2 regions of the Lysinibacillus sp. NPDC097231 genome follow, and region 2 is predicted to be linked to the other one. Evidence: a T-box and tRNA genes for the amino acid it is inferred to sense, from the RefSeq annotation. Region 2 holds a T-box; the other holds one or more tRNA genes.

Region 1 (4,470 bases), on a different contig from region 2:
CGACCTATGACATTTCAATAATCAGAGTAATGTTCCGTATTTTATGAATTTTCTACTATTTTTAATGATGTGGTAAAGTGATATAGTGGTTCAATTATAATTGTTCTTACAGGGGGGATTTATTTTGACTACTCATGAACATTCTACTACTAATCCTAGCAGGGAAATTAGCTGGAAAGGTACAACCTTATTATTAGTCATTGGCGTTATATGTATTGCCTCAACATTACGAATGCCATTAACAGCTGTTGGACCTATTATTGCCTTTATCCGTGAAGATTTAGGTATATCCAACGTATTAGCGGGATTTCTAACAACTATCCCGTTGCTAGCCTTTGCGGTTATTTCGCCATTCGCACCAATTGTCGCACGTAAATTGGGGCTAGAATTAACATTATTTTTATCTACTATTCTTTTAGCATTGGGGATCGTACTTCGCTCTCTTGGTACGACAAGTTTACTCGTGTTCGGTACTATGCTAATTGGAATAGCCATTTCATTTGGCAACGTGCTCATTCCAGGATTGCTTAAATTGAAATTCCCTTATCATGTAGGTTTACTGATGGCATTTTTTACAATGTCGATGAATTTAACAGCCGGACTTGGTGCTGGTATTAGCTACCCGATTGCCAATTCGTCGCTTGGCTGGCAAGGTGCATTGGCAATTGCGCTTGTCCTAGTAGTGTTAACCATTTTAATTTGGATTCCACAGTTGAAATTTAATAAACCTGAACCAACTGTTAAGACTATGAAAGCTCGTAAACCATTATGGAAATCACCTGTTACTTGGGCAGTAACAGGCGCTATGGGCTTACAATCATTATTATTCTATACGACCGCAGCTTGGATTCCTGAAATATATATCGCACAAGGATTACCTGCGGATCGTGCAGGCTGGATGTTTTCCATCATGCAGTTTTCACAGGTTCCCATGGCTTTAGTTGTGCCTATTATTGCTAGTAAAATGACATCTCAACGACCTCTTGTATTAATGTTTACATCATTTTATTTAGTTGGCTTTATCGGGGTAGTTATGGAATGGACAAGCCTCGCAGTGTTGTGGATGGTGCTTCTAGGCTTAGCAGGAGGGGCTTCATTTGCTTTAGCAATGATGTTCTTTACACTACGTACTCGTACTGCTTTTGAAGCGGCTGATTTGTCAGGCTTTGCACAATCATTAGGTTATTTATTTGCCGCTATTGGTCCAATCTTATTTGGATATTTGCACGACTTATTTGGTGGCTGGAACATCGCTGGCTGGCTCTTTGTTGTCGTGGTAATGATACTGTTCTTGTGCTCAATGAGAGCTTCTAAAGATGAATATGTGAATTAAAAAGGCAGCTCATGTTAACATGAGCTACCTTTTTTCGATTAGTAAGGTGGTTTCTGATAAAAATAATTCGGTGTATTGTAAACATTAACAAATGGCTTATGAAAAATATGAGTTGTCGCTGGCGAAAGAGGTGGAATTAACCACGTCCAGTTACCTGTCAAGTCACGATTTGCTTTTTCTTCAGCCTCTTCAAATAGCTTAAATTGTTGTGCAGCTGTATGATGATCTACGATACTGACACCGTCTTCTTTAAATGAGTGAAGTACCGCAATATTGAGCTCAACTAGGGCTCGATCACGCCAAAGAGATGATTGCTTTGTTGTATCAAGCTGAAAGATTTCTGCGACTGCTGGAAGCATATTATAGCGATCATAATCGGCTAAATTACGCGCACCGATTTCTGTCCCCATATACCACCCATTAAATGGGGCTGCCTGAAAATCGACACCTGCCATTTGGAAGCGCATGCTCGAAATAATTGGCACTGCATACCATTTTAATCCTAGTTTCTCGACCTCTTGGAACTCTGGATGACGAATCGGTACCTCAAGCACATATTCATCAGGGATTGTAAACACTTGTGGTTCCCTACCATCTACTTGTATCACAAGTGGAAGCACATCAAATGCTGTTCTCTCACCTTGCCAGCCTAGTGATTCACATACCCTTGTAAACTCAACAGAGTGTGGATCACCAACGATTCCTGATTGCGTTTCATAGCCTGCATAACGGATTAGTTGGTGATTCCATATACGAACTCGATCTGATGCAAAAACGGTTATTGTTGGTCGAATTTTCCCGTCATTTGTTGCATATCGAATATGCTCAAGCAATGCAGTAAATATAGCCTCTTCCTTTAAAATATCACGTGCATCTATAACATGCAGTGTTTGCCAAAACAAACGGCCAATACACTTATTACTATTGCGCCAAGCTACCCGCACACCAAAGGTTAATTCTTCAGTTGTTGGTATATATTCTTCTGCTATTTTAATTTGCTGTAATCTATTTTCTAGCCATACTTCAGACTCATTTTGTTCTAATTGATAAAGTTCTAAAAACTGCTGTACCTCTTGTAAATTCATATCGAATTCCTCCATATACCCTCATATTAGAGGAATGGAACTGTTAGCACCACGAAAAATTCTGTTGGAAAACATACATATTTTATATATGAAATACTTTGTTCAAATTTATGGAGCTGACATGTAATATCTCTAGTTTTACAAACAGCCTTATTTATCAAGCCATATTAAAAGTGTTTTTTCATTAGTGACCATAAGAATTAATGGATTAGCATCTTCATTAGAAATAAAAAATTTCTTCACAAATGGCGATCATTATTTGGAGTCACATATTTAGAGATTATTGTAGGCATAAAAAAAGCATGTTGCACTAAAACGTGCAACATGCTTGATGACCCGTACGGGATTCGAACCCGTGTTACCGCCGTGAAAGGGCGGTGTCTTAACCACTTGACCAACGGGTCATGGCTCCGAAGGCAGGACTCGAACCTGCGACAACCTGATTAACAGTCAGGTGCTACTACCAACTGAGCTACTTCGGAATAATGGTGGGCCTAAATGGACTCGAACCATCGACCTCACGCTTATCAGGCGTGCGCTCTAACCAGCTGAGCTATAGGCCCATTATTTGGAGCGGGTGATGAGAATCGAACTCACGACATCAGCTTGGAAGGCTGAGGTTTTACCATTAAACTACACCCGCATATATGGTGGGTCAGGACGGAATCGAACCGCCGACACTTAGAGCTTCAATCTAATGCTCTACCAACTGAGCTACTGACCCGAAAATGGAGGAGGTAGAGGGATTCGAACCCCCGCGCGGTGTTACCCGCCTGTCGGTTTTCAAGACCGATCCCTTCAGCCAGACTTGGGTATACCTCCGTAAAACTATATCAATGGTGGAGCCTAGCGGGATCGAACCGCTGACCTCCTGCGTGCAAGGCAGGCGCTCTCCCAGCTGAGCTAAGGCCCCATATTAAGAAAAGATGGTCGGAATGACAGGATTCGAACCTACGACCCCTTGGTCCCAAACCAAGTGCTCTACCAAGCTGAGCTACATTCCGATAAATCTTAATATGGCGCGCCCGACAGGAGTCGAACCCATAACCTTCTGATCCGTAGTCAGACGCTCTATCCAATTGAGCTACGGGCGCTAAACTTTCTAGTCAATATCAATGATGAGCCATGAAGGACTCGAACCTTCGACCCTCTGATTAAAAGTCAGATGCTCTACCAACTGAGCTAATGGCTCATAAAATAAAAATGGCTGGGGTACTAGGATTCGAACCTAGGCATGACGGAATCAAAATCCGTTGCCTTACCGCTTGGCTATACCCCAATGCTAAGATGGGGCGACTGATGGGAATCGAACCCACGAATGTCGGAACCACAATCCGATGCGTTAACCACTTCGCCACAATCGCCATTATATGATATGTAATCACGGCAGTGTTTGATAACGAGTACCTTGAAACCTGGCAGGGGCAGTAGGAATCGAACCCACACCAAAGGTTTTGGAGACCTCTATTCTACCGTTGAACTATGCCCCTAAAATGGTGGAGGGGGACGGATTCGAACCGCCGAACCCTAAGGAGCGGATTTACAGTCCGCCGCGTTTAGCCTCTTCGCTACCCCTCCAAGGGATGATGGTGCCGGCGATAGGAGTCGAACCCACGACCTACTGATTACAAGTCAGTTGCTCTACCAACTGAGCTACACCGGCAAAAAATGGCGGTCCCGACCGGGATCGAACCGGCGATCTCCTGCGTGACAGGCAGGCATGTTAACCGCTACACCACGGGACCATAATGGTGGAGGATGACGGGCTCGAACCGCCGACCCCCTGCTTGTAAGGCAGGTGCTCTCCCAGCTGAGCTAATCCTCCACATAAAAAATAAGCGAAGCGACGTCCTACTCTCGCAGGGGGAAGCCCCCAACTACCATCGGCGCTAAAGAGCTTAACTTCCGTGTTCGGGATGGGAACGGGTGTGACCTCTTTGCCATCATCACTTCACTTATTCAGTTGAAAGAACCTATTCTCTCAAAACTGGATAAACGTGCATTGATTGCTTCAAACATTTTGGTTAAGTCCTCGATCGATTAGTATTCGTC
Region 2 (25,238 bases):
GCACCATACCTTGAATAACTTCAAGTCTTTCATTTTCACTATGCGTTTGTGGAATAGAATTCAATAAAGAACGAGTATAAGGATGCTTAGCATTATTAAATAATTCCTGAACAGGTGCTTCTTCTACTACTTCACCTGCATACATAACTGCCACTCGATCAGCCATTTCTGCCACAACGCCTAAATCATGGGTAATTAAGATAATACCTGTTTCTGTTTCTGACTGTAGTGCTTTTAAAAGGTCAAGTATTTGAGCTTGGATAGTAACATCTAAAGCCGTTGTCGGTTCATCCGCAATTAAAATAGATGGTTTACACGACAATGCAATAGCAATCACGACACGCTGGCGCATCCCTCCGGACAATTGATGTGGAAATTGTCTTGCCACACGCTCTGGTTTAACGATGCCTACTTGATTCAATAACTCTAATACTCTCTCCTCGCGTTGCTGCTTGGAGAGCTTTGTATGATAAATTAGCCCCTCTGCAATCTGTTCTCCAATACGCATTAATGGATTAAGAGCTGAAAGGGGATCTTGAAAAATAAAACCAAAATGATTGCCACGCAACCTATTAAATTGCTCGTCATTAAGTTGCGTTAAATTTTGATTATTATAAAGGATTTTACCTGCAACTTTTGTGTTTACAGTATTGTACAGGCCCACAATGGTAGTTGCTAATGTACTTTTACCACAACCCGATTCCCCAACGATTGCTAATACTTCATTCTTTTTAAGCGAAAGTGAGACATCATCTACAGCTGCGTGGTAAGTTTCTTTTATGCGAAAACTTGTAGTCAAATTTCTAATGGTTAATAAGTCATTTGCTGTATTCAAACAATCCCCTCCCATATTCAATATTCTGAAAAATAATTATACTTAGCTTTAAAAGTTATTTCAGAATTATTTCTCATTAGCAATTCCCATTTATATCTCCATATTATATTTTTACATATCTTTAACACTTTTTATTTTTCCAGATAGATAAAACATCGTTGGAATTATCTGAAAATTAATCGTGATATTATTTTATCCGGATATAACCCATTAAATCAAGTGATTTTTTCAAAAAATTACAAGAGTATGAATAAATCAACTCCATACATCTTAACTAAACAATCTTATAAACATGAATTTTTCTTTACTTAATTGTTTGCTTCTTTTTTTACTCTCTAAATACACCCCTTTATTTTTATTATTCGAATATAATATTCACAAACTGATTAATTCTATAAAATGGTTATTTATTATTAATTCTTATTCATATAAATATATTTAAATTTTTTTATTATTATTTTTAACAAATAGTTTTTCCGTTTAAAGTGTTAAAAATAAAAAATCATTATTGCTACACTGAAAAAGCAATTTTTTTATTTCGTTTTTCCTAACTGTTTACGTACCTCTTAATTACATTTAATATGTTTTTTCTAAAAAATAATTCGCTTTCAATATAGTATATGTGGAAATAAATTTAAAATATGCTAAATAATCGAATAAAAGTCTATTAAAATAGATTACTATTAATTTAAAAGGAGAGTATTTAAATGATTACTATTAAAGATTCTTGGTTTACTGTAGAAGAAATCAATGAAGAAACGTATGCAATAAGCGAATATGGACATTGGGAAAAAGTTCACTCATTTTTACTTATTGGGAAAGATAGATCCGCTCTCATTGATACTGGTTTAGGTATCGATAATATAAAAAGAATCTGTAATCAACTAACATCTTTACCTATTACCGTCCTCACTACTCATGTTCATTGGGATCATATTGGTAGCCATGGGCAATTTGAACACATTTATGTTCATAAAGAAGAGGCTGATTGGTTGATAAATGGCATAAAAAAATTATCCATTGAACAGATAAGAAAAGATGTTAGCCGTGATATAACGATCCCCACTCCCAATACATTTAATCCTGAAACATATCTACCTTTTCAAGGGCAGCCTTCAGGTGTTTTAGAAGATGGAGATATTATTGATATTGGGAATAGAAAATTGACTATATTGCATACACCTGGCCATTCACCAGGGCATATTGCTATTTTTGATGAGAAAACGGGGTATTTATTTACTGGTGATTTACTTTACGATAAAACTCCTATTTACGCTTTTTTCCCTACAACTAATCCAGTAGATTTAGTAAATTCATTAGAGAAAATTGCTAATGTACCTAACGTTTCCAAAGTTTACGGATCTCATAATACCTTAGGGCTCGATCCCTCTATTTTAACTTCTTTCAGCAGGCGTTTGGACACCCGCTGAAAGAAGTTAAAAGCCTCCGGCGGATGTCACGGAATCAGGAAGGAGTTCTTTGTGCAAGCACAAAGCCGATTCCGGACGCAATTATGCCAAGTCATAATTGATTAGGAATAAAAAAAGCAGTTGAACTGTTGAGGTCTGAGGATCTTATAAAATTCGGAACAGGAATTCATAATTTCAAAGGTTTTAGTGTTCAATTTTGAAAAAGATGAGGCTGGGACAAAAGAGTTTCAGCCAACAAAAAAAAACCGAACTATCCAATAAAACGCTTATGAAGTGTTTCGAAATAGTTCGGTTTTTCTATTTATTTTGTTTTGTTAATTTAGAGATTACTCTGCTTTATGAAGGAACCATTTAGTTATGTCCCAGCCCCATCTTTAGAAATTATAGCTCTCCAGCCTTTAATTTAGCATGCCACTCTTTAAGGAATGGAATATCTGCCTCTTTAATAGCACCAGATTCGTTAGCTGCTTCAATTAAAAAATCAAAGTTTGTTAGCGATACATAGTTAATACCTGCCTCATCAAATGCTTGCTCAGCACGTGGGAGGTTGTATGTGTAGACACAAACAACACCTAAAACTTCACAGCCTGCTGCACGTAAGGCTTCTACCGCTGTAATGGATGAGCCGCCTGTAGAAACAATGTCTTCTACTACAACGACTTTTTGACCTGCTGTGTATTTTCCTTCTATTTGGTTGCCACGACCATGCTCTTTTGCTTTAGAGCGTACATAAACCATCGGTAATTCTAAAATATCACTTACCCAAGCCGCATGTGGAATGCCAGCTGTTGCTGTTCCTGCTACGATTTCTGTTGAACCAAAGTGTTCTTTAATAACAGATGCTAGACCATTTGCTAATTGCTTACGAATTACAGGGTCAGAAATTGTCAGACGTGTATCACAGTAGATTGGGGATTTAATGCCTGAAGCCCATGTGAATAGGTCTGTTGGATTTAATTCTACTGCGCCTACCTTTAACATAGCGTGTGCGATTTCATTTTGTAATGTCATAATTTATGCCTCCCATAATTCACTTACGATTTTATATGCTGCTACTGGATCTTGTGCACCTGTAACGGCACGTCCAACGACGATTAACGACGAACCATCACGTTTTGCGCCGTCTGGTGTTGCAATGCGTTTCTGATCGTGTGCGTCACCACCTGCTAAACGAATACCAGGCGTCACGCGTAAGAACTCTTCACCGCACAATTCTGCAATAGCCTTTGCCTCATGTACGGAGCAAACAACACCATTTAAGCCAGCTTGTTTTGTTAAGCTTGCATAATGTAATACAGACTCTTGTAAAGATAAAGTAATTTTTTGCTCTGCCTGCATTTGTTCTTCTGTTGTAGATGTTAGCTGTGTTACGGCAATTAATGCCGCACGTTCACGTCCTGCTGGTGTACCTGCTTCAAGCCCCTCAAGTGCTGCCTCCATCATCGGACGGCCACCCGCCGCATGTACATTGACTAAATCTACACCTAATTTTGCTAAGCCCTTCATGGCAGAGCCAACTGTATTAGGAATATCATGTAGCTTTAAATCAAGGAAAATATCATGGCCTAGATCCTTTACCTTACGTACAATGTCTGGCCCTTCCTGCATATATAATTCCATACCAATTTTCACGAAAAGAGGCTCATTAAAATGCTTTAGAAAACTAAAAACTTCTGCTTCTCCAGGAAAATCTAGGGCAAGTATCGGTTTTGTATTCATGAACGATGGCTCCTTCCGATAATTTCTGAAATATGTTTTACTCCTAATTTATCGAGCTTTGCTGGCAATTCATCAATAATATTTGGACAAACGAAGTGATCTACAAAGTTTGCTGTCCCAACAGCAACGGCAGATGCACCAGCGGACATAAAATCGATAACGTCTTGCGCTTCTGTCACGCCGCCCATCCCAATAATCGGAATATTGACTGCCTTATATACCTCATAGACCATACGAATTGCAACGGGCTTTACAGCAGGTCCAGACAGGCCACCTGTACCATTGGCAATCACTGGCTTACCTGTACGCTCGTCTAAACGCATACCGATTAGTGTATTAATCATTGTAATGCCATCTGCACCGCCCGCTTCAACAGCTTGTGCAATTTCTACGATATTCGTTACGTTAGGAGATAGCTTTACGTATACAGGGACTTCAGAAACGGCTTTGACAGCTTTCACTAGCTCGCGTGCTGTTGCAGGATCTGTACCAAATTGAATACCACCACACTTGACGTTCGGGCAAGAAATGTTAAGCTCTAATGCTTTAACATTTGGTGAAGTTGAAATACGTCGTGCTACTTCCACGTAATCTTCTGTTTCCGTACCAGCAACATTTGCAATGATTGGCACATCATACGCTTCTAGAAACTTCAATTCTTCATTCATTACTTTTTCAATGCCGGGATTCTGTAAGCCAATTGCATTCAACATCCCTGCTGCTGTTTCAGCTACACGTGGCGTTGGATTGCCAGGACGCGTTTCGACAGTCGTAGCTTTAATCATTATAGCGCCAAGCTTTGATAAATCATAAAGCTGGGCATATTCACGACCAAAGCCAAAGCAGCCGGAAGCTGGCATTATTGGATTTTTTAAATCTAGGCCTGGTAATTGGATAGTTAATCGACTCATAATGCCACCGTACCTTTCGGGAAAACTGGACCGTCAGAGCATACTTTGACATAGTCTTTTGCTACTTGATCCGTTGTTTTACATACACAAGCAAAGCAAGCGCCGATACCGCAGCCCATACGCTCTTCAAATGATAAATACCCTTCTTTGTCTGGATAAAAGCCTTCAAGTGCTTTTAACATTGGTAGCGGACCGCAAGAATAAAAGACATCGAATTCAGGTGCTCGTGACTCTAAAACATTCGTGACAAAGCCCTTTGTCCCTTTAGAGCCGTCAACTGTTACATAATGCGTCTCTCCAAGGGCATTGAATTGTTCCTCATAAAAGCATACATCTTCTGATTGAAAGCCTAGCACATGAATTGTTTTAACACCACGTGCCTTCAATTGCTTCGATAGCTCATGTAACGGTGGTACACCGATTCCTCCGCCAACTAAAAGAGCTGTACCTCCCTCTTTTACAGCGTCTACAGGGAATCCATTTCCAATTGGACCGAGTACATTGACAAGCTGTCCTTCACGATTCGTCGCTAAAACTTTTGTTCCGCGACCCTCCGCACGATAAATCATCGTAAACTCGTTATTGTCTTTATCTATATTTGCAATACTTATTGGTCGACGTAAAAGCGGCTCCAATGAATCTGACACCTTTACATGGACAAACTGGCCAGGAGTCATATCCTGAACCAGTTCACCACGAAGTGTCAATTCGAAAATGTTTGTCGCAATTTGCTTTTGAGAGACGACCGTCATTTTCTCTTGACGAATCATATTAGTGTACTACCTCCGCTTTTGGCATTTGTTCTGCTGTGAATGTCATTGATTCAATAACTCGGACCATCGCTTCTGCTGTGTCTAATGAAGTTAAGCAAGGTACGCCGTTTTCTACAGACTCACGACGGATTCTGAAGCCATCACGTGCCGGTTGCTTACCTTTCGTTAAAGTGTTGACAACAAGCTGCGCTTCCCCGTTTTGTATTAAATCGATTAATGTTTGACCTTTTGCACCGATTTTGCCAACCACATCTGTGCGTACGCCTGCTGCTTCAAACGCTTTGGCTGTACCTTCAGTAGCGACAATACGATAACCTACTGTTGAGAAGCGTTTTGCAAGTGCAATTGCTTCCTCTTTATCTTTATCGGACACAGTAAACAATACTGTCCCTTCTGTGCGAATTTCCATACCTGCTGCAACTAAGCCTTTGTAAAGTGCTTTTTCTAATGTTGCATCTTTCCCCATTACTTCACCTGTTGATTTCATTTCAGGTCCTAAAGTGATGTCTACACGGCGTAATTTAGCGAATGAGAACACTGGTACTTTTACGAACACACCTTTTTGTTCAGCTGCTAAACCTGTTGGATAGCCTTGTTCGATGATTGATTTACCAAGAATCGCTTTTGTTGCAATATTCGCCATTGGGATGTTTGTAATTTTACTTAAGAACGGTACTGTACGAGATGAACGTGGGTTAACCTCGATGACATACACTTCACCTTGTGAAATAACATATTGGATGTTCATTAAGCCTATGATTCCAAGACCTTTTGCAAGGCGAGTTGTATAATCCACTAAAGTATCTTTTTGAACTTGAGTTAATTTTTGTGGTGGATATACAGAGATGGAGTCACCAGAGTGAACACCTGCACGCTCGATATGCTCCATGATACCTGGAATTAAAACATTTTCACCATCACAAATTGCATCTACTTCGATTTCTTGACCAGTTAAGTAGCGGTCAACTAATACTGGATGATCAGGAGATGCTTCTACAGCATTTTCCATATAGTGTTGTAATTCTTCTTGGTTGTAGACTATTTCCATCGCACGTCCACCTAGTACATATGACGGACGAACTAACACAGGGAAGCCTAGACGTTCACCTATAGCAATTGCTTCCTCTGTTGAGATAGCTGTTTCACCTTGTGGCTGTGGAATGTCCATATCACGCAATGCTTGCTCAAATTTGTCTCGGTTTTCTGCACGGTCGATATCTTCAAGGGATGTACCTAAAATTTTCACGCCATTTGCCTCTAATTTATCAGCAAGGTTAATGGCTGTTTGACCACCGAATTGAACAACCACACCGATTGGTTGCTCCAGGTCGATAATATGCATAACATCCTCAATCGTTAATGGCTCGAAGTATAATTTATCTGAAATCGAGAAGTCAGTTGATACTGTTTCTGGATTTGAATTAATGATAATTGCTTCGTAACCAGCTTCTTGAATTGCCCATACTGAGTGTACTGTAGCGTAGTCGAATTCTACTCCTTGACCAATACGGATTGGACCTGAGCCAAGTACAACAACTGATGGCTTGTCTGATTTAATGGATTCGTTTTCTTCCTCATACGTTCCATAGAAGTAAGGTGTTTCAGATTCAAACTCTGCTGCACATGTATCAACCATTTTATATACTGGGATAATGCCATGTTCTTTACGATATGCGTAAACTTCTTCTGGTGTTGTTTCCCAAAGCTCTGCAATTTTCTTATCCGCAAAGCCTAGACGTTTTGCTGTACGTAATACGTCTTTATCGTTTTTATTGTCAGCAAGTGTTTGCTCCATATCTACGATGTTTTTGAATTTATTTAAGAAGAATAAGTCGATTTCAGACCACTCATGGATTTGTTCGATTGTCACACCACGACGCAGTGCTTCACCGATGAAGAATAGTCGCTCGTCACCTGCTTTACGAATACGTTTTTCAATCCAAGAATCAGAGTTTTCTTCTGCATGTTTAAGCTCTAAGTGAACTTGACCTGTTTCAAGAGAGCGCACCGCTTTTAGCATAGCTTCCTCAAACGTACGACCAAGTGCCATTACCTCACCAGTCGCTTTCATTTGTGTACCAAGATTACGCTTTGCTGATTCGAATTTATCGAATGGCCAGCGTGGAATTTTTGCTACGATGTAGTCTAGAGCTGGCTCGAAACAAGCATACGTAGAGCCTGTTACCGGGTTTTTAATTTCATCTAACGTTAAACCGACTGCAATTTTTGCTGCTAGCTTTGCAATTGGATAGCCTGTTGCTTTTGACGCTAACGCTGATGAACGTGATACACGAGGGTTTACTTCAATCACATAATAATTAAAGCTGTATGGGTCAAGGGCTAATTGTACGTTACAGCCGCCTTCAATTTTTAGTGCACGGATAATATCTAAAGAGATATTACGTAGCATTTGGTTTTCACGATCTGAAAGTGTTTGCGTAGGTGCTACTACGATGGAGTCACCTGTATGAATACCAACAGGGTCAACGTTTTCCATGTTACATACAACGATTGCGTTGTCTGCCGCATCACGCATTACTTCATATTCGATTTCTTTATAACCCGCAATTGATTTTTCTAGTAAGCATTGTGTTACTGGAGAATATTTTAGACCAGATGTCACAATCTCTTCCAGATCTTGATCGTTGTAGCAAATACCGCCGCCTGTACCACCAAGTGTGAAGGCAGGGCGAACGATTACTGGGTAGCCAATTTTCGCTACAAAGTTTTTCGCTTCGTCTAAGTTATGGATAATATCTGATTCGGGTACTGGTGCCCCTAGCTCATACATTAAATTACGGAATAAATCACGGTCTTCTGCTTTATGGATAGCCTCTAATTTTGTACCAAGAATTTCAATACTAAGTTCATCTAGAATTCCTGATTTATCTAATTCAATCGCCATATTCAGACCCGTTTGACCACCAAGTGTTGGTAGGATGGCATCTGGACGCTCTTTACGTAAAATTCGTGATACGAACTCAAGTGTAATTGGCTCAATATATACTTTGTCGGCAATTTCTGTATCTGTCATAATTGTCGCAGGGTTTGAGTTAATTAAGATAACGCGATAGCCTTCTTCTTTTAATGAAAGACAAGCTTGTGTTCCTGCGTAGTCAAATTCTGCTGCTTGTCCGATCACGATTGGACCTGATCCGATTACTAAAATAGTTTCAATATCTGTACGTTTAGGCATGTTGTTTCCCCTTCCCTGCTTCTACTTCCATCATTTCGATAAATTCATCAAATAAGTGATTTGAATCCTCTGGTCCTGGTGATGCTTCTGGGTGATATTGCACTGTGAAGATTGGATATTTCTTGTGACGCACACCTTCACAAGTACCATCATTTAATGCGATATGTGTTAATTCTAAATCTGTATCTTTTAATGAATCGATATCGATTGCATAGCCGTGATTTTGAGATGTTAAATCAGTACGGCCAGTACGTAAATCTTTTACTGGATGGTTTCCACCGCGGTGACCGAATGGTAATTTGAAGCTTCGTGCACCACTTGCTAAAGAGAAAATTTGGTGGCCTAAGCAAATACCGAACATCGGCACTTGTCCGATTAAATTACGAACTGTTTCAATACCTTCTTGTACATCTTCAGGGTTACCTGGACCGTTTGAAAGCATGATTCCATCTGGATGCCACGCTAAAATTTCCTCTGCTGGCGTATTGTAAGGTACAACAAGCACATCACAATCACGTTTGTTTAACTCACGAAGAATACCGTGTTTCATACCATAGTCAATTAAAACTACACGTTTGCCACGACCTGGTGATGGGTAAGCTGCTTTCGGCGTTACCTCACGTACATGGTGAGTAATCGCTGGTGTTGCCTGTAATTTTGCTACGATTTCATCCACATCCACTTCTTCATCAGCCGCTGTTAAAATAGCCTTTACTGACCCTTTGCTGCGAATAATACGAGTTAATTTTCGTGTATCGATTCCTTCAATCCCTGGGATATCCTTTGATGTTAAGTACTCATCAACTGTTAAGTCACAGCGGAAGTTTGAAGGTGTTTTTGCTAATTCACGAACTACAAATCCACGAATAGCTGGTGTGATCGATTCAAAATCATCACGGTTAATACCATAATTACCAATTAAAGGATAAGTTAACGTTACGATTTGTCCGTAGAATGAAGGGTCTGAAATTGTTTCCTGATAACCTGTCATCCCTGTTGTGAATACAACCTCACCTTGTGAAGCTCGCTCGCTACCGAACGCTGTACCTGTAAATACTGTGCCATCTTCTAAAATAAGTAAACGTTTTTTCATTACTCTGCCTCCTGGTATACGATATTGCCTTCGAAAATTGTAAGGACTGGCCATCCTTTTGCAACCCAACCATTGAATGGTGTATTGCGCCCTTTTGATACAAAGCCCTCTGCATCAATTGTTTGTTCTTTATTTAAATCTATTAAAATCATATCTGCAGAAGATCCAACTTCTAATGTGCCATATGGTAGATCAAAAATTTGTGCTGCCTTTACTGACATCCAGTCAATCAACTGTTTTAACGTCCATTTCCCTGTTTCTACGAACTGAGTGTATAGTAGTGGGAATGCTGTTTCAAAACCTACAATGCCAAACGGTGCTCCAACCATGCCACAACATTTTTCTTCCACTGTATGTGGTGCATGATCTGTAGCGATACAGTCGATCGTGCCATCAAGAAGCGCTGCATGTAGAGAGTCTTTATCATCTGCACCGCGTAATGGCGGGTTCATTTTCCAGTTTGCATCATCTGATGGAATATCCATTTCTTCAAGTAATAAATGATGCGGACAAACTTCAGCAGTTACTCGAATGCCTGCCGCTTTAGCATCTCGTACTGCACGTACAGATTCCTTAGTTGAAACATGACAAACGTGATAGCGTGCGCCAGCTGCTTCTGCTAGTAGCACATCACGCGCAATTTGAACAGATTCACAAATCGATGGAATTCCTGGTAGGCCAAGCTCTTTATTACGCTTTCCTTCATGCATGACACCATCGTAAATTAATGAGTTATCTTCACAGTGCGCCACAACTACCATATCATGCTGTGCTGCATCCTTCATTTGTTCATACATTGTTGACGCAAGCTGGATACCAACACCATCATCTGAAAATGCAACAGCTCCATGTGCTTTTAATTCTTCAATATTTGTACGAACTTCACCTGAAATGTCCTTTGTAAGTGATCCGTATGGAAGCACTCGAATAGCTGCACTTTCTTTAATAAGACCATTAATCAACTGCATGTTTTCTACAGAATCTGGTACTGGTTTTGTATTTGGCATCGCACAAATTGTTGTGAAGCCGCCTTTTGCTGCTGAAGCTGAACCAGTAGCAATTGTTTCTTTATGTTCAAAGCCTGGCTCACGTAAATGAGTGTGGACATCGACAAAGCCTGGTGCAACAACAAAACCATTTCCTTCAATAATTTCAGCGTCTGCTACAGTTACATCTTGTCCGATTGCAGTAATTTTGCCTTCTGCCATAGCGATATTTACAATTTGTAGCTCGCCTTGTTCATTTAACATTTGTACATTTTGAAGAACCTTTGTCATGTTATTCTCTCCCCTTTAAAATTGTTTCGACAATTGCCATGCGTGTATATACACCATTTCGAACCTGCTCGAAAATTCGAGAACGCTCGCACTCTACTAGCTCTGAAGCAATTTCTACATCACGATTGACCGGTGCTGGATGCATGATAATCGCTCTTTCCTTCATTTGTTTTTCACGTTCAATCGTTAAACCGTACTCTGTATGATAGCTCTCTTTTGAGAAGCTTTTATTAACCTTATGACGTTCATGTTGTACACGAAGTAACATAATAACATCGCTTATTTCGATTAAATCATCCCAAGAATGATGTGCTTCGAAACCGCCTCCCCACTCTTCTGGACAAAGGAAATGAACATTTGCCCCAAGGCGTTGTAATGCGGACGCATTCGATTTTGCTACACGGCTATGAGATATATCTCCAGCGATTGTCACATTCAACCCCTCAAATGAACCAAACTCTTTTTTGATTGTATAAAGATCCAGTAATGATTGTGATGGATGTTGGCCTGCCCCATCACCAGCGTTAATGATTGCAACATTTATGCCTTCCAGAAGCTCATTGTAATATTCATCTTCAGTTGCTCGAATGACAACTGCATCCATGCCTATCATCTCTAACGTTTTAACAGTATCGTACATTGTTTCCCCTTTTGTAACACTCGAAAAACCAGCATCAAATGGGATAACGTTACAGCCAATTTTGCGCTCGGCCATTTCAAAGCTCGTTTTTGTCCGGGTACTTGGTTCAAAAAATAAGTTTGCAATGTTGTAAGTTTGAGATAACGATGATGCTTCACCATTTTCAAAAGCTTGAGCACGATCTAGGATGTGGTTGATTTCTTCTGTTGTTAAATGTTCCATCGATAATAAGTTCTTCATCATGTGACCTCCATTGAGTTGTGTGTCATGAACGTCTATGTATGACGTTCTCTTAAATCAATTACGCCAAGGCGTAATTGCGATAAAAAAGCCCCGCTGATGTCATCAACGAGGCATAAGGAGGCGTGACAAACTAAAGCAGGGTACATTCCTACGCTTAACCTGTCCACGACTTCCCTTTTTTTGCCTCTCTGGACAATTCATTAAAAGGTACTACTATGAATTTTCATTTTGTTTATATGATACTGGTATATCCGCTTCTTTTTTACCTGGTAGGATGGCGTTTAAAAGAACACCGATAATCGCTGCTAATGCCATACCTTCGATACTTAGTGATTCAGAAATTACAAACTTCGCGCCACCAATGCCGATTACTAAGATAACAGAGGCAATCACTAAGTTACGACTATTTCCGAAGTCGATATGATTATCAACTAGCATTCTTAATCCACTAGCGGCAATGATACCGAAGAGTAAGATAGAAACCCCACCAAGTACAGATGTTGGAATCGTTGCAATAACTGCCATTGCTTTCCCGAAGAATGAAAGTAATACTGCTACAACTGCTGCACCTGCAATTACATACACACTGTAAACACGAGTGATAGCAAGAACGCCGATGTTTTCACCGTAAGTTGTTTTCGGTGGACCACCAATCAATGCACTGATGAATGTTCCAAGTCCATCCCCTAATAGAGAACGATGTAAACCCGGTTCTTTAATATAATCTCGATTGACAACTTTACCTAAAACTAATTGGTGACCAATATGTTCTGAGATGGTTACGATAACGATTGGCACCATTGTCAGTAGTAGTTTTGTTGTAATTTCAAAGTCATAGTGAACACCTGGTATTAAGAAGTCAGGGAGTGCAAAGAAATCTGCTTTAGCAATTGGTGAATAATCAACGATACCGATGATCATTGAATATACATACCCAACAATTAAGCCAATTAAGATTGGCATTGTACTTAAAATCCCTCTAAAGAAAATCGTGAAAATAATCGCTGTAAATAATGTTACTAACGCTGCTGAGAAGTGTAAAAAGCTATACTCACCGTCTACATTCATCGCCATATTAACCGCTGTGCCTGATAATCCAAGACCAATTACCATGATAACAGGACCTACTACAATCGGCGGCAAAATTTTCATGATCCACTTATAGCCACTTTTCCAAATGACAAGGGATACAATACCATATGTAATCCCGACTGCCATAGCACCAATCATTGCACTTCCTACGCCGCCAGTTTTTGTCGCAAGGATAATTGGGGCAATAAATGCAAAGGATGACCCTAAATATGCTGGCACTTGAAACTTCGTAATCAGTAAGAAGAATAAGGTTGCAATTCCACTCGTTAAAAGGGCGATAGCTGGGCTCAGTCCTACCAACTGCGGGACTAAAATTGTTGACCCAAACATGGCAAACATATGTTGGAAACTTAATGTCACCAGTTGGACTGGGGTCGGTTTATCCTTAATATCTAATACAGCATTTGACATATTGTTTCCTCACTTTATAGTTAGTCTTCTTTAAAAATAATGACGTAATCTTCTCCGTCTACCTCTTGTAAATTCACGACAATACGCTCTACTCCAGATGTCGGAACATTTTTACCAACATAATCAGCTCTTATTGGAAGCTCTCTATGACCTCTGTCGATAAGAACTGCAAGTTGAATTTGAGCAGGTCGTCCTAAATCCATGATCGCATCTAGCGCTGCGCGTACTGTACGCCCTGTATATAAGACATCATCAACTAGAATGATCTTTTGATTAGCAACAACATAATCAATATCTACTTGCTCAACGTGCGCTTGTTCATTTTCATGTTTTGTCGATAAATCATCCCGATAAAGGGTAATATCAAGCTCCCCAGTACGAATTGGTTTACCTTCAATTTTTTCAATTCTTTCTGCCAAGCGTTTTGCAAGAAAAGCACCTCTTGTTTTAATGCCAACTAAAATACATTCGTCGATTCCTTTATTACGTTCGATAATCTCATGGGCAATGCGTGTCAATGCCCTTGCCATAGACGGGCCGTCTAATAGTTCATTTTGCGTCATGTAAGTTTCCTCCTCCTCTCTTTATCTATTGTTGGTCATGTGTCCATAAAAAAACCTCTCGAGGCGAATAGCCTGAGAGGGTTGAATACGTGTTTAAAAAGCATGTTGAAAAATTTGCAGCACAAATTTTTGCAACACTATCACATGTACCTTCTCAGCCTCTCTGGACTGCCATTAAAGGTGAATATTTTGTTTAGTAGTTCATTCACTTTCGTTAGTATAGACCTTCTTTTACTAAACGTCAATGCCTATTTCTTAAATCATTTAATAATTGTTCGTAATCAGCAGGAAGTGGTGCCTCAAACTCTAAATATTCACCTGATGTAGGATGATCGAAGCCTAAAATACCTGCGTGCAGTACTTGTCCACCAAATTCTAATGTCTTCTTTGGCCCATATTTTGGATCACCAACGAGTGGATAGCCGATATAATTCATATGCACACGAATCTGATGAGTTCGTCCTGTTTCTAAACGACATTCCACTAGTGTATAATCGCCAAAGCGTTCGATAACTTGGAAGTGGGTTACTGCATGTTTACCGTTGTCGACAACCGCTTGTTTTTGACGATCTTTTTGGTCTCGACCAATAGGAGCATCAATTGTTCCTTTATCATGAGCAATATGTCCATGCACAAGTGCAGTATACTTACGTGTTACCGTTTTATTGACTAGCTGATTCACTAATGATTCATGGGCCACATCATTTTTAGCGACCATTAATAATCCTGAAGTATCTTTATCAATACGATGGACAATTCCCGGACGCATAACGCCATTAATGCCTGATAAATCATTACAATGATACATTAAGCCGTTTACAAGAGTACCTGTCATATGTCCAGGCGCTGGATGTACAACCATACCCTTTGGTTTATTCACCACAAGAACATCTGCATCTTCGTAGACAATATCAATGTCTAATTTTTCAGCAATAACATCTAATGGCTCTGCTTCTGGGACATCAATTTCTACAATATCGCCGACTTTAACTTTATACTTTGCCTTTACAGATTCGCCATTTACTTTGACAATACCCTCAGTAATCCAATTCCCAATTTGTGTGCGCGACCATTCTGATTGCACGTTAGAAAGTGCCTTGTCAATGCGCTCTCCCTGTTGCTGTTCTTCCATTGTATATGATACTTGCGTCATTGTTTCACCTGTCTCTTTTCTTTTTTATCTTCAACGATTAAACCAATCATTAATACGACTACCGCAATCGTTAAAGCTGCATCTGCGATATTAAAGATTGGGAAATCATAATTAATGACTGGAATTAGTACATTCACAAAATCAACCACTTCGCCTCTAAATAAACGATCAATAAAATTACCGACAGCTCCGCCTAATAAAAGCATTAAGCCTACTTGAAAAATAGGTTTACCCTTGGCTTCTTTATGATAAAAATAAAGGATGGCACAAATAACACCTATTGTGACAATGCTAAATAACCACATCTGTCCTTCTAGCATACCCCATGCTGCTCCCTTATTTCGATGAGACAATATCCCAAACCATGGATCCCATACAGAAATCCGTTCACGTAACTCCATATTTTTTACAATTAGCCATTTTGTCCATTGATCTAAAAGAATCACGAATGCGGCCAATCCATAATATTTATACACAGACATTCCTCCGTTCGCTCAACATCTAACCTATTCTACCATAACAGCCCATCTCAGAATAACTAATATAGCATGAAAATATAAGTCATCACCATTATGTGAGGTTGATTTTCGTTACGACTCGGGCTTTACTAAGGGCGTTCACTGAGATATCCGCTGCTTTGGCTATTCTTTCCGTCGCTTTCGCCTTTCTTTCCATCACTTTGTCAGTTCTATCCGTCAATTTCACTCTTCTATCCGTCTCTCTTCTTTTTTCCTTCACTTCAGCTCTGCCTTCCATCGTTTTTGTCTTTCTATCCATCACTCTGACCGTTCTATCCGTCACTTTCGCTCTTCTATCCATCGCTATTCTTTCTTTCCTTCACTTCGGCTCTGCTTTCCGTCGCTTTCGCCTTTCTTTCCATCACTTTGTCAGTTCTATCCGTCACTTTCACTCTTCTATCCGTCTCTCTTCTTTTTTTCTTCACTTCGGCTCTGCTTTCCATCGTTTTTATCTTTCTATCCATCTCTCTGACCGTTCTATCCGTCACTTTCGCTCTTCTATCCATCGCTATTCTTTCTTTCCTTCACTTCGGCTCTGCTTTCCGTCGCTTTCGCCTTTCTTTCCATCACTTTGTCAGTTCTATCCGTCAATTTCACTCTTCTATCCGTCTCTCTTCTTTCTTTCCTTCACTTCAGCTCTTCTTTCACTTCGGCCTTTCCTATCCGTCACTTTGTCAGTTCTATCCATCACTCTGATCGTCCTATCTGCCACTTTCCATTTTTATAGAACAAAAAAAGCTATTCCTATCACTTCATAAGTAATAGAAATAGCTTAAGGGTGTTTGCTTGTTTACATGAGGTTATTGATATGATCAATTATGCCTCGGTATAATATAGATTTTTAGTTTATATTAAACGTAATATTTTTCTACAACCTCTGCACAACGCGCGCACACTGTTGGATGTGCTTCATTTGTGCCGACTGTTTCAGAAATTGACCAGCAACGCTCACATTTTTCACCTGTTGCTTTCTCTACAACAATCGATGCATGTTCAAGAGCTAATGCATCAGTAGGTGCAGCTTCTATTGGTGCTACTTCAAAAGTAGAAACAATTGAAAGTTGTGCGAAGTCAATGCTTGCATCATTCAATAATGCTGCCACATCCTCTTTCGCATAAACTGTCACTTTAGCTTCAAGCGATTTACCAATTGTTTTTGCATTACGAGCTTCTTCTAATGCTTTTAAAATATCATCACGAACATCAATAATTTTTACCCATTTAGCACGTAGACTTTCGAAGTTTTCCTGTTCATCTACCTCTGGGAAGTCTGTTAATTGTACAGATTCCTCTTCTACAAGACCTTGTGCTTGTAAGTAAGACCACATTTCGTCAGTTGTATGAGGGATAATTGGTGTCATCACTTTTACTAATGTCATCAATGTATCATAAATAACTGTTTGCATCGCACGACGATCTTTATTGTCATTACCTTCGATGTATACTACATCTTTTGCAATATCTAAATAGAATGAAGATAATTCTACTGCAACAAAGTTATTCACCGTATGATAAACAGCTGCAAAATCATAACGATCATATGCAGCACTTACAGTTTTTAAGACATCTTGTAGGCGCATATAAACGTATTGATCCATTTCACGAAGCTCTGTATATGCTACACGATCTTTCGACGGATCGAAATCAGCTACATTACCATGTAAGAAACGGAATGTGTTACGGATTTTGCGATAAACTTCGGATACTTGCTTTAACATATCCATTGAGATACGAACGTCGCCTGTATAATCGACAGAAGCAACCCATAAACGAAGAATATCTGCACCGTATTGATCCATCACTTTTTTAGGGATTATTACATTCCCTAATGACTTACTCATTTTACGACCTTCACCATCTAAAACGAAACCATGCGTTAATAGTCCTTTATATGGTGCATAGCCATTAATAGCTACCGAAGTAATTAATGATGAGTTAAACCATCCACGATGTTGGTCAGAGCCCTCTAAATATAAATCAGCTGGATATTTCATACCACGTTCTACTAACACACCTTGGTGTGAAGAGCCTGAGTCGAACCAAACGTCCATAATATCATTTTCTTTTGTAAACTCACCGTTCGGGCTACCGGGATGTGTGAAACCTTCAGGTAATAATTCTTTTGCAGTTTTTTGGAACCAAATATTTGATCCATGCTCACGGAATAATGCAGAGATATTGGCGATTGTTTCTTGCGTAATAATTGGCTCTCCATTTTCAGCATAGAAAATTGGAATTGGAACACCCCATGCTCGCTGACGTGAAATTACCCAGTCTCCACGGTCACGAATCATATTATAAAGGCGTGTTTCACCCCAAGCAGGTGTAAATGTTGTTGATTTTACAGCCTCTAATAACTCTTCACGGAATGCATCTATTGACGCAAACCATTGTGGTGTTGCACGATAAATAACTGGTTTTTTCGTACGCCAGTCATGTGGATAAGAGTGTGTAAAGAAGTTAAGCTTTTCTAATGCGCCTACTTCTTTTAATTTTTCTGTGATTAATTTGTTTGCATCATTGTAGAATACACCTTCAAAACCAGGTGCTTCATCAGTATAGCAACCACTATTATCAACTGGGCTAAGAATTGGTAAATCATATTGCTTACTAATATAATAGTCATCTTCCCCGTGACCAGGCGCAGTATGAACACAACCAGTACCCGCTTCAGCCGTTACGTGTTCTCCAACCATCACAAGAGATTCACGGTCATAGAATGGATGCTGTGCAACAATACGATCTAATGCGTCACCTTTTACTTCCTGTACAACTTCATATGTTTCCCACTCAAGTACGCTAGCAACTGTTTCTAATAATTCTTTCGCAATGATGAATTTTTTATCTGTAACTGCTACAACAACATAGGTAAATTCAGGGTTTACTGAAATCCCTAAGTTCGCTGGAATAGTCCAAGGTGTCGTTGTCCAAATGATAAATTTAGCATCTGCTGGTACTACACCTTTAGCATCCTTGATTGCAAAGCTTACATAAATAGAAGGAGATTTTATATCTTTATATTCAATTTCAGCTTCTGCAAGCGCTGATTCAGATGATGGAGACCAGTATACTGGTTTTAAGCCTTTATAAATATAGCCTTTTTCCGCCATCTTACCGAATACTTCAATTTGGCGTGCTTCAAATGCTGGTTTTAATGTAATATATGGATTTTCCCAATCACCACGAACACCTAAACGGCGGAATTGTGTGCGTTGATTGTCAATTTGTTCGTAAGCATACTCTTCACATAATTTACGGAAATCAGCAACAGACATTTCTTTGCGCTTTACACCTTTGTTTGTAAGTGCTTGCTCGATTGGTAAACCATGTGTATCCCAGCCGGGAATGTAGTTTACATGGTAGCCAGACATAGAGCGATGACGTGTAATCATATCTTTCAACACTTTATTTAAAGCATGACCGATATGGATATCACCATTTGCATAAGGAGGACCATCGTGTAGCACATATTCTGGACGTCCTTCAGTGCGCTCCATCTGTAATTTGTTAATGTCCATTTCATCCCATTTTTCTTGCATCTTCGGTTCATTTGCCGGTAAATTTCCACGCATTGGGAAATCTGTTTTTGGCATTAATAAAGTATCTTTATATTCGACCATTTTTCAATTCCTCCTTAATTTTTACAAACAAAGAACAAATGCACTAAGGCGCTCATTCACATAAGACAGTTATTAGCAAATCTGAAACATTTTAACAATGAACACTTAGAAGACAAAGTTTCTTATTCTGAAATGCTAATTTAAGCAAATAAAAAAAGCCTCTCTATCCCTCAAAGGGACGAGAAGCTTATACTCGCGGTACCACCCTAATTGTAGTACAAAATTGTACTACCACTTTAAGCACGTTAACGTCGTGCATCACGAAATAACTTACTTCTTTCAGTTATTTAGCTCAGAAGTGATATTCATTGTTATTTGCTTGTTTGGGCTCACACTATCCCCAAATCGCTTTACTACGCCTAACAAATACTGTCTTCATCTCTGCCTGTATGCATATCTGTTCAAAATAATTACTATTCCATTAGTATATGAAAATCAAACAATCACGTCAAGCTTCACTTATTAACGATCTACACTACTACAAAAATGAGCATATCCATTATGATTCGGCTCTGTACGAAAGCGTAGCGACAGCAACATGTTTTTGTCTGTACGAAAGCGAAGCGGCAACAACAACATGTTGTTGGTCACTCAGGTATTTTTCACAGGAAGTGAAGTTCTTAGCCTGAGTTCCTCTATTTCAGTAGGTGTACCTAACACTAGCTGAAAGAAGTTAAACTTGATCGGATTCCTGTGCTTCATCAACAGACGATTGAATTTCAGTAAGATCAATATCATATTGCAGCAAATGATCCCAGTCATCTGCATTCAGTAAATCAAGTTGTGCCTCAACAAGCATTTTAAAACGATTTCGGAATACCTTTGATTGTTTCTTTAGCTCATCAATTTCAATTGTTACTTTACGAGCTTTCGTTAAAGCCTCATTGACAATACGATCAGCATTCTTTTCTGCTTCCTTTACAATAAGCTTTGCCTCTTTTTGCGAATTTCTTCGCACTTCATCAGCTGCCTCTTGAGCTACAACAATCGATTTTTGTAACGTTTCCTCTAAGGAGTTAAAATGTCTCGCTTGTTCTAAAGCCATTTCTAGTTGTTTGTCGACATCCTTTTTTTCACGCAGTAAAATTTCATAGTCTTTAATAATTTGATCTAAAAATTCATTTACTTCATCTTCAGCATAACCCCTGAAGGATTTTGTAAACTCCTTATTATGTATATCAATAGGTGATAATGGCATACGATCCTTCTCTCCTTTACATGTACATTCGTATTTCCTATTATACAATTGTTCCGACAACTTAGCAGTAAAAATTAATGAAAATTACTTGATTTTCAGCTTTTTTGGGCCAATCGACCGACTTGCAATCGAATTTTATCTTTTTTCGTCCGTCCTTCAGTCATACTAATTTTTACTCGACCGCTTCCGCGTACTGATACTATATCTCCTTCTTGTAATTCAAATGCAACTGTATCTCTCTCAGTCCAATTGACACGGACTTTTTTACCCGTAATTAATGCCTGCGCCTTTTGACGAGACATTTTTAAAACGGTGGCAATGACAACATCTAAACGCATAGAGGAAACAGTATGAAACTCTTCCAGCCATTCTTCCTCATTTTCAAGAAGGGGCTCCTTCTCTTTTATTGATTCTACATGCACTTTTACCTTGCCGATACCTGTTAAATGTAAACGTACATATTCTGAAACCTCATTAGCTACAACAAACTGTATTTGGTATTCATTTACACGAATATCGCCAAATTTGCCACGATTCAGTCCTAAAGATAATAATGCTCCAAGAACATCTGGATGCTGTAATTGTACAAATTTTGCAGGGTATTGAATCGTAAAAACCGTAAGCTGAAAATCCTCTTCAACTGGTTCGTAATATGTTGGATAGATTAGCATACGTTGTCTTTCTGCTTTATCAAAGAGCCCGGCACTAACTGTTTTTAATGTGTCATACTGTCCAATAATGGATGTCACAATAAATCGCTGTCGAGGATCTAGAAAATCAGTAAGCTTTGGAGCATATCGATCCTCCACCTCACGCTGCAAACTCACAACCTGTTCAATAAAAGGCTGTTCATCTTTCCTAAAATGCTGAATTAAATGCTCCATAATACTCTCACCCTCTATTATCTACTAATTCTATTTTATTGTTATTTTTACGACTTATTTATTCATCGTTTTGACTCTTCTATTAGTCACTTCGGTTCTTTTATCCTTCATTTCGTTGATCCTATCCACTTCGACTCTTCTATCCGGTGTTTTGTCAGTTCTATCCATCACTTTTGTTTCTACAAGCACAATGCATAGCTTTCTCAATTCGTTCAAGGTTTGTATGTAGTATTCCCAAATAAATAAAAAACCCTCACCATTCGTGAGGATTTTTGTTAACCTAACATATTGTATATATATTGAATAACAATAAAAAGCCCATTTTTTATAATATTAAGCACAAATATTGCCACAATTGGTGAAATATCAATCATACCAAGGGGCGGAATGAATTTCCTGAAAATACCTAAATATGGTTCACACGCCTTTTCAAGTATTCGACCAATTGTTGAATTTTGTGCAGCAGGCACCCATGACATTAATATATATCCGATTAACATAAATGAGTATATATTAAATGCTTTATCAACAAAGTACAAAATAGAATATAACATCATATAAATTACAATCCTCGCTATTAATTATCGTCTAAAATAAAATTTGAAATTTCGCCAGACACTTCTACATTTTCAGGTGTACATAGGAAAATGTCTTTACCGATTCTTTGTATGTCACCGCCAAGTGCATAAACTGTGCCACTTAAAAAATCAATAATGCGCACACCTTGCTCTCGTTCTATACGCTGTAAATTAACGATTGTTGCACGTTTGTTTTTTAAATGCTCAGCGATATCTTGTGCTTCAGCATAAACTCTAGGTTCCACTAATACAACTTTTGCACCTTTAGAATTCATAGCTGCCTGTAAACTTACTATATTATTTGAAGCATTACTCTGTGGAACTATTTCATGAACCTGAGCTTTTCGTTCTTTGATACTTTTTTTAGGCTTCACTGACTGAATCGGTTGCTGATGTTGTACGGGTTGTTGCTGTTGAATAGGAGCTTGCGTGATTTCTTCTTCTAATTCTTCCTCTAGATAAAAGAAGTTTTTAATTTTATTTTTCATGCTCATCCTGTTCCCCTCTTTCATTTCCAACAAGAGCCGTTCCGACTCGTACAAATGTAGCCCCTTCCTCTACCGCAATTTCAAAGTCATTAGACATGCCCATTGATACCTCGGTACAAGGTGCGTGTGCGAATCCTTGCTCGGCTATTTGCTGTTGACATTGTTTTAATTGCTTAAAAACAGAGCGAATAATAGCATCGTCATCTGTATTTGGTGCCATTGTCATTAAACCAACAACTTCAATTTTCGTAAAATTTTTTAATGATTCAATAAAAGGAAGGGCTTCTTCAAACGATAAACCATGTTTCGATTCTTCCCCTGATACATTAACTTGTACAAAGCATTTTACAGGTTTGTCTGCTCTTTTTTCAATTTCTTCTGCTAAGCTCAGACGATCCAATGAATGTAAATAATCTATGTTGTTAATGACCTGCTTTACCTTACGTGTTTGTAAAGATCCTATATAATGCCAATGTACATTAGCTTGAATCGCTTCAATTTTGCGATTTAATCCCTCAGGTCGATTTTCTCCTAAATGAATAAGTCCTGCATCAATTGCTTCTTGCGTTCTTTCTACTGAAACCTCTTTTGTTACTGCAATAATTTGAACTCTCTCTGTTTCACGATTTGCACGTTTTTTTGCTACATGTATTAGATCATTAATTTTGTTTAAATTTGTTAAGATTTTAGTCACTGTTTTTCCCAACTTTACAACAATAGTTTCCTTTATTGTAACAAGCTATGCTTGAATTATCAATGAATAGCCTGACCTATGTGAAAGTACATTTGCATCATTCATCTATTTCCAATAGCTTGGCTTTTTCGATTGAAAATAATTTCACCATTTAGGATAATGCTTTAACTAAGATGACATCCTTTCCCACTACAAGTACATCTTTCATATACACTTTCCTTATAGAATCTTCTCCCCGAAAAAGTCCCAGGTATTTACGTGGTTCTGCAATCATAAAGGCTGTTACATAGCCTGTTTCTTTTGAAACCTCTGCATCTACCACAAATCCTAAAAAACGTCCATTGCCTGCTTCAATTACTTCTTTTTGTTGCAACATCGAGAAACGCATTTTATCCCTCCTAAATCAATTACTCTCAACATCGTTTTTATCTCAACAAACTATGTTTTCCCTCCCTTTATATTTATGTGTTTATTATTGTTTAAATGAACATGAAATGATCAAGGAATCTTTGTCGATGTTGTAGCGCTATGTCATATTAAATTAAGTATGGCTTTTTGGCAAAAGGAGGGGTCGCTTTCCATTCCCCAAGGGGCGCCCAATCGGAACGGAAATAAACAAATTCATATGATATACGTTTTAACAAAATGACATCCAACTTTTTAGTTTTATCGGAACACTTTCAAGAATTATCGCCGAACTTTTAATTTTTATCGATAAACTTTTACGTTTTATCACCTATCTTCTGAATTTTATCGACATCCACCTTCTAATAAGCGAAAAAGGATTCCTGCACAAACTGTGTGTTAATCCTTTTACTTTATAGTGACCAGTCGGAACGGAAATCACCTGCATTTTGTTTAATAAATAAAATGCGCACCCCAGAGTTCGGATGCGCATTGTCTTTTACTTATAATCTTTCTGCATTGTTTCTATCGCATTTTTTTCTAGTCGTGAAATTTGCGCTTGAGAAATTCCTAATTCTTTCGCAATTTCAGTTTGTGTTTCACCATAATAAAAACGCTTTGCAACAATCATTTGTTGACGTTCATCGAGCTTTTGCAAACTTTCCTTTACCGACACGTAGGCAACCCATTGATCCTCTGATACATCATCATCACGTAATTGGTCCATCATATAAACAGCGTCTCCACCGTCTGAATAAATAGGCTCTTGTAATGAAACTGGGTCTTGAATGGCATCTAAAGCAAAAAGAACATCTTCCTTTTTCATGTCAATCATTTCAGCAATTTCTTCAATCGTTGGTTCTCGCAAATTATCGGTTATCCATTGCTCTTTTGCCTGCATCGCCTTATATGCAATATCTCTAAGAGAACGAGAAACACGTAACGCATGATGATCACGCAGATGGCGACGAATTTCTCCAATGATCATTGGAACAGCATATGTTGAAAATCGCACATTATGCTTCAAGTCAAAATGATCAATGGCTTTCATAAGGCCAATACAGCCTACTTGAAATAAATCATCTGCCTGTTCACCCCTGTAGGCAAATCTACCGACAATACTGAGCACTAACCTTAAATTGCACATTACAAGCTCTTCCCTAACTTCAGTTTCTCCAGCTTGTAAACGGATGAAGAGCTCCTTCATTTCCTCGTGCTTTAAAATTGGCAAAGTCGATGTATCTAAGCCGCAAAGATCTACTTTAGTTCGCATATTCGATTCCTCCGGATGTTATTCTCTGACTAAACCGTGACATCAGTTTGTCCGAGAGAAACGAGAATATGCACCAAAGCTACGACCAATTTTAGGTAGGATAAATTTCCCTCTCTAAGATATTGGCTGATTCAAGTTTTCACGTAAATCTTGAATAATTTTCTTCTCTAATCGTGAAATATATGATTGTGAAATTCCTAAATGATCGGCAACTTCTTTTTGAGTCATTTCAATTTTGCCATTG

What was found. The T-box of region 2 lies ahead of ileS (isoleucine--tRNA ligase). A T-box ahead of a tRNA ligase gene usually reads a tRNA of that ligase, here a tRNA-Ile.
Region 1: it encodes a tRNA-Ile, which carries the amino acid that the T-box ahead of ileS (isoleucine--tRNA ligase) is inferred to sense. The anticodon was not compared.

Annotation. Positions count from the first base shown of each region.
Region 1 is NZ_JBIWDH010000027.1:43-4,512, reverse strand. It holds gene ACIQXF_RS15810 (CynX/NimT family MFS transporter) at 125-1,333, shown strand; gene ACIQXF_RS15805 (nitric oxide synthase oxygenase) at 1,372-2,418, opposite strand; tRNA gene ACIQXF_RS15800 (tRNA-Glu) at 2,751-2,822, opposite strand; tRNA gene ACIQXF_RS15795 (tRNA-Asn) at 2,824-2,900, opposite strand; tRNA gene ACIQXF_RS15790 (tRNA-Ile) at 2,905-2,981, opposite strand; tRNA gene ACIQXF_RS15785 (tRNA-Gly) at 2,988-3,061, opposite strand; tRNA gene ACIQXF_RS15780 (tRNA-Phe) at 3,067-3,142, opposite strand; tRNA gene ACIQXF_RS15775 (tRNA-Ser) at 3,148-3,240, opposite strand; tRNA gene ACIQXF_RS15770 (tRNA-Ala) at 3,256-3,331, opposite strand; tRNA gene ACIQXF_RS15765 (tRNA-Pro) at 3,346-3,422, opposite strand; tRNA gene ACIQXF_RS15760 (tRNA-Arg) at 3,436-3,512, opposite strand; tRNA gene ACIQXF_RS15755 (tRNA-Lys) at 3,538-3,610, opposite strand; tRNA gene ACIQXF_RS15750 (tRNA-Gln) at 3,623-3,697, opposite strand; tRNA gene ACIQXF_RS15745 (tRNA-His) at 3,707-3,782, opposite strand; tRNA gene ACIQXF_RS15740 (tRNA-Trp) at 3,835-3,908, opposite strand; tRNA gene ACIQXF_RS15735 (tRNA-Tyr) at 3,913-3,996, opposite strand; tRNA gene ACIQXF_RS15730 (tRNA-Thr) at 4,006-4,081, opposite strand; tRNA gene ACIQXF_RS15725 (tRNA-Asp) at 4,088-4,163, opposite strand; tRNA gene ACIQXF_RS15720 (tRNA-Val) at 4,168-4,243, opposite strand; rRNA gene rrf (5S ribosomal RNA) at 4,257-4,372, opposite strand.
Region 2 is NZ_JBIWDH010000001.1:266,551-291,788, forward strand. It holds gene ACIQXF_RS01335 (ABC transporter ATP-binding protein) at 1-835, opposite strand, end outside; gene ACIQXF_RS01340 (MBL fold metallo-hydrolase) at 1,543-2,265, shown strand; gene pyrE (orotate phosphoribosyltransferase) at 2,647-3,276, opposite strand; gene pyrF (orotidine-5'-phosphate decarboxylase) at 3,280-3,984, opposite strand; gene ACIQXF_RS01355 (dihydroorotate dehydrogenase) at 3,981-4,895, opposite strand; gene ACIQXF_RS01360 (dihydroorotate dehydrogenase electron transfer subunit) at 4,892-5,665, opposite strand; gene carB (carbamoyl-phosphate synthase large subunit) at 5,667-8,864, opposite strand; gene ACIQXF_RS01370 (carbamoyl phosphate synthase small subunit) at 8,857-9,957, opposite strand; gene ACIQXF_RS01375 (dihydroorotase) at 9,957-11,234, opposite strand; gene ACIQXF_RS01380 (aspartate carbamoyltransferase catalytic subunit) at 11,236-12,114, opposite strand; gene ACIQXF_RS01385 (uracil-xanthine permease family protein) at 12,331-13,620, opposite strand; gene pyrR (bifunctional pyr operon transcriptional regulator/uracil phosphoribosyltransferase PyrR) at 13,641-14,183, opposite strand; gene ACIQXF_RS01395 (RluA family pseudouridine synthase) at 14,425-15,336, opposite strand; gene lspA (signal peptidase II) at 15,333-15,812, opposite strand; gene ACIQXF_RS01405 (hypothetical protein) at 15,907-16,155, opposite strand; gene ACIQXF_RS01410 (hypothetical protein) at 16,148-16,360, opposite strand; gene ileS (isoleucine--tRNA ligase) at 16,706-19,474, opposite strand; T-box leader at 19,646-19,865, opposite strand; gene ACIQXF_RS01420 (DivIVA domain-containing protein) at 20,148-20,672, opposite strand; gene ACIQXF_RS01425 (YlmH family RNA-binding protein) at 20,768-21,556, opposite strand; gene ACIQXF_RS01430 (YggT family protein) at 21,832-22,113, opposite strand; gene ACIQXF_RS01435 (cell division protein SepF) at 22,134-22,628, opposite strand; gene ACIQXF_RS01440 (YggS family pyridoxal phosphate-dependent enzyme) at 22,612-23,316, opposite strand; gene ACIQXF_RS01445 (YlmC/YmxH family sporulation protein) at 23,468-23,704, opposite strand; gene sigG (RNA polymerase sporulation sigma factor SigG) at 24,221-24,994, opposite strand; gene sigE (RNA polymerase sporulation sigma factor SigE) at 25,109-25,238, opposite strand, start outside.